2 regions of the Stenotrophomonas sp. 22385 genome follow, and region 2 is predicted to be linked to the other one. Evidence: riboswitches for the same ligand, from Rfam matches in the RefSeq annotation. Region 2 holds a riboswitch; the other holds the start of a gene.
The links. A riboswitch is a leader RNA that binds a small molecule or an ion and turns the genes downstream of it on or off. The one in region 2 is predicted to bind glycine.

Region 1 (2,379 bases), on a different contig from region 2:
CGCCGTCATCCGCCCGGCCATGCGCCCGGACAGGAACGAACCCGTGGTCATGCCGCCGATGGTGGGAATGAACAGCCAGGCAAAGCCGCCCTCGCCCAGCTGCAGGTGCTGCATCACGAACACCGGCGCCGAGGCGATATACAGGAAAATGCCGGAAAAATTGAACGCACCGGCCGCAGCCAGGCGCAGCAGCCGCGGGTTGGTACCCATCTGCACGTAGCTGCGCAGCAGCGCGCCGGTGGACAGCGGCGTGCGTGCTTCGACCGGGTGCGTTTCCGGCAGCCACTTGCTGGTAGCCGCCAGCAGCACCAGCGCAAACGCCACCAGGAACCAGAAGATCAGCGGCCAGTCGCCGCCGCCGAGCAGGATCCAGCCCCCGATGATCGGCGCGATCGCAGGCGCAATCCCGAAGATCATCGAGACCTGGCTCATCAACCGCTGCGCGTCGGCACCGTGGTACAGGTCGCGGATCACCGCACGACCGACGATCACGCCCACCCCGGCGGTCACGCCCTGCAGCGCGCGGAACACCAGCAGCGTGGTCAGGTCGCGCGACAGCGCGCAGCCAATCGAAGCGGCGATGAACAGCACCAGCCCGCCCAGGATCACCCGCCGGCGACCGAACGCGTCCGACAGCGGGCCGTGCGCCAGGCTCATCAGGCCGTAGAACAGCAAATACACGCTGACCGTCTGCTGCACCGCGACCTGGTCGACCTGCATGCGCTCGCCCAGCAGCAGGAACGCCGGGAAAATGGTGTCGATCGAGAACGGGCCGAACATGGCCAGGCCGGCGAGCAGCAGGGCCAGGCGGCGGGTAGAAGGTGAGGCGGGTGTCATCGGGTCTTCCGTCAGCGGCCGCGCGTGAACGCACGGAAGGCGCCGGCCGCAGCCTGCGGTGGCGCCTGATGAATACGAGGATCAGGCCATGATAGGCCGTCCGCCTGCCTGGCACCATGCCCGGCAGCCGGTGATGGAGCGGTATGCACCCCCTGTTCATGTGCCGGACGGCCGTTGATGGGCGGGGCTCTGGGCTATAATCGCCGGGCTACATGGTGGGAGAAGCGGCGCTTTGTATTGAAGCCCCGCTGCCGAAGGCGCAACGCCCGTAATCGCTCAGGCCCGATACCACCCGCACCAAAACTCTGGAGAGACCGGCCAGTGCCGGCGCCGAAGGGGCACGAAGCACGCAGCCGCGCGCTTCTAAACTCTCAGGCAAAAGGACAGAGGGGCACCCAGGAAGACCGCAGGGTCCGGTGGACCGTTGTCGCCCACGACACGCCCCGTCCGCGCTTCCGAACGTGCGTGCCCACTCTTTTGGATGCCAGCCATGTCCCAGAACACCCCCTCCCTGCGCGAGCTTGAACACCACCACGCGTTCGTCGAACGCCACATCGGCCCCAACGACGCCGAAATCGCGCAGATGCTCGACGTGGTCGGCCACGCCTCGCTGGACGCACTGACCGACGCCATCGTGCCGTCGGGCATCAAGTCGCCGGCCGCGCTGGCGCTGCCCAGCTCGCTGACCGAAGTGGAAGCGCTGGCCAAGATCCGCACCATCGCCGACAAGAACCAGGTGTTCCGCACCTTCATCGGCCAGGGCTACTACGGCACCCTCACCCCGAACGTCATCCTGCGCAACGTGCTGGAAAACCCGGCGTGGTACACCGCCTACACCCCGTACCAGGCCGAGATCTCGCAGGGCCGCATGGAAGCGCTGATCAACTTCCAGACCCTGTGCGCCGACCTGACCGGCATGGAGATCGCCAACGCTTCGCTGCTGGATGAAGCCACCGCCGCGGCCGAAGCGATGACCCTGGCCAAGCGTTCGGCCAAGAGCAAGTCCGACACCTTCTTCGTGCACGATGCCGTGCACCCGCAGACGCTGGAACTGTTGCGCACCCGCGCCGAGCCGATGGGCATCGTGCTGCGCGTGGGCACCCCGGCCGAGGCCATGGAAGCCGAAGCCTACGGCGTGCTGCTGCAGTACCCGGACACCTTCGGCCACATCGGCGATTACAAGGCACTGGCCGATGCCGTGCACGCGCGTGGCGGCCTGGTCGCCGTGGCCACCGACCTGCTGGCGCTGACCCTGATCGCCGCCCCCGGCGAATGGGGCGCGGACATCGTGGTGGGCAACTCGCAGCGCTTCGGCGTGCCGTTCGGCTTCGGCGGCCCGCACGCGGCGTTCATGGCCTGCCGGGATGCCTACAAGCGCTCGATGCCGGGCCGCCTGATCGGCGTGTCGGTCGATGCCCAGGGCAATGCGGCCTACCGCCTCACCCTGCAGACCCGCGAGCAGCACATCCGCCGCGAGAAGGCCACCTCCAACATCTGCACCGCGCAGGTACTGCTGGCGGTGATGGCCTCGATGTACGCCGT
Region 2 (2,379 bases):
CTGATCAATGACCCGGACCTGGATGGCAGCTTCCAGATCAACAAGGGCCTGCGCGTTGCGCGCGGCCTGCTGCGCGACATCAACAAGCTGGGCCTGCCCGCCGGCGTGGAGTTCCTGGACGTGATCTCGCCGCAGTACATCGCCGACCTGGTTGCCTGGGGCGCCATTGGCGCGCGCACCACCGAAAGCCAGGTGCATCGCGAGCTGGCCTCCGGGCTGTCGTGCCCGGTCGGCTTCAAGAACGGCACCGACGGCAACATCAAGATCGCCGCCGACGCGGTGGGTGCCGCGTCCAACCCGCACCACTTCCTGTCGGTGACCAAGCAGGGCGATACCGCCATTGTCGCCACGGCCGGCAACCCGGATTGCCACGTGATCCTGCGTGGCGGCAAAGTGCCGAACTTCGATGCCGCCAGCGTGGATGCCGCCAGCCAGACGCTGGCCAAGGCGCAGCTCCCGGCGCGGCTGATGATCGATGCCAGCCACGCCAACAGCAGCAAGAATCCCGAAAACCAGCCGAAGGTGATCGCTGACATCAATGCACAACTGGCGGCAGGCGAAGAGCGCATCGTGGGCGTCATGGTGGAAAGCCACCTGGTCGCTGGCCGCCAGGAACTGGTGGAAGGCCAGCCGCTGGTGTACGGCCAGAGCATCACCGATGGCTGCATCGGCTGGGACAGTTCGCTGCAGGTGCTGGAGGCGCTGGCCGAGGCCGTGCGTGCGCGGCGCGCGCGGCGTCTGGCCGAGGCGGCTTGATCCGGGCGGCGCACGACCAACGGTCGTGCGCTACCGGTGCCGGCCGGCGGCGGGTATCGACCGCCGGTCGATACCCGCTAATGCACCTCGTCGCGATACACGAACTTCGGCATCTCCCACTTGAAGTGGATCGCCAGCAGGCGGAACGCGAAGCCGCCGCCCAGGCACCACAGCGTGGCGGCATTGAGCGACACGTCCAGTTCCAGCAAACCCAGCCACGCCGCGCCAGTGAGCAGGGTGATCACCGCGTACAGCTCCTTCTGGAAGATCAGCGGCACCTCGTTGCACAGTACATCGCGCAGGACGCCGCCGAAGGCGCCGGTGAGCATGCCGGCGATGAGTACGATCGGCGCCGCGTGGCCACCGTCGCGCGCCACCGCGCAGCCGATCAGGGTGAAGCAGATCAGGCCCAGGCCATCGAGCACCAGGAAGGTGCGGCGGAAGTGGTGCATCCAGCGTGCCACCCAGGTGGCGATCAGTGCCGCACAGATCGTGAAGCCCAGGTACTCGGGGTGCTTGACCCAGCCCAGCGGGTAGTGGCCCAGCACGATATCGCGCAGTGAGCCGCCGCCCAGCGCGGTCACGCAGGCGATGATGACCACGCCGAACAGATCCATCCGCCGACGACCGGCAGACAGCGCGCCGGTCATGGCTTCGGCGGAAATGGCGATGAGGTAGATGATGGACAGCAGCATGCAGCGGCTCCGGAGGGGGCAGGCGGGGACGGAAACGCGCACGCGCCAGCGCCGCAGCACTGTCGTGGGGTGGGATTCCGTTGCCGCTCCCGCTGTCCTTTTGCCTGAGAGTTCAGTGGCCAGGCCACGTGCCCCTTCGGCGGGTCATTGAAGACCTCTCTCCAGATCGGCGTGTTGGATGCATGGTTGGTGGCGTTTCGAGCCACCGGCCTGAGCGATTATGGGAGCCTGCGCCTTCGGCGGGCGCCAGCGCGGCGCCTCTCTCCTGCATCCGGAGCGGATTCTAGCAGCCAGTACCCTCGTGCCGGTGGATAATCCCGGTATGCCCGCTGAACCCGCCCCCTGGTACCTCTATCTGCTGGAATGCCGCAACGGCAGCTATTACGCCGGCATCAGCAACGACGTGGACGCCCGCTTCCAGGCCCATGCGTGCGGGAAGGGCGCGCGCTACACCCGCGCCAACCCGCCGGTGAAGCTGCTCGCCATGCGCGCCTATCCGGACCGTTCGGCCGCCTCCAAGGCCGAATGCGAGCTCAAGCGCCAGCCGCGCGCACGCAAACTGGCCTGGCTTCAGCAACGGAGTGGCGGAACATGACAGGCATCGACCCGGCCAAGGCGCGCGCAATGATCGGCAAGACCGTGCTCGCCGGCATCACCTACCTGGACGCCGAAGGCAACGCGCTGGAGCACCGCCAGATGGCCGGGCACGTGCTGCGCATCAATGACGAGGAGGGCGTGGTGCTGGCCAGCGCGCTGGACGGCGAGGAACTGTTCCTGCCGCCAGAGCTTGGTCATTACACCCCGGCCGCGCCCGGCGACTACACGCTGCGCTCGATGGCGCTGACCATCCGTGATCCGGATTTCCTGTGCACCTGGGATGTTCACCTCGCTCCGGGCAACGATCCCTGATCGGTCGGTTTCGGTCGGC

Region 1: linked by a shared signal. The riboswitch ahead of gcvP (aminomethyl-transferring glycine dehydrogenase) and the one ahead of ACTJI4_RS01745 (trimeric intracellular cation channel family protein) in region 2 are both predicted to bind glycine.

Annotation. Positions count from the first base shown of each region.
Region 1 is NZ_JBQEOG010000010.1:131,369-133,747, forward strand. It holds gene ACTJI4_RS17135 (multidrug effflux MFS transporter) at 1-837, opposite strand, end outside; glycine riboswitch at 1,133-1,234, shown strand; gene gcvP (aminomethyl-transferring glycine dehydrogenase) at 1,319-2,379, shown strand, end outside.
Region 2 is NZ_JBQEOG010000001.1:420,581-422,959, forward strand. It holds gene ACTJI4_RS01740 (3-deoxy-7-phosphoheptulonate synthase) at 1-756, shown strand, start outside; gene ACTJI4_RS01745 (trimeric intracellular cation channel family protein) at 834-1,451, opposite strand; glycine riboswitch at 1,536-1,626, opposite strand; glycine riboswitch at 1,635-1,729, opposite strand; gene ACTJI4_RS01750 (GIY-YIG nuclease family protein) at 1,774-2,046, shown strand; gene ACTJI4_RS01755 (hypothetical protein) at 2,043-2,360, shown strand; gene ACTJI4_RS01760 (NAD(P)/FAD-dependent oxidoreductase) at 2,333-2,379, opposite strand, start outside.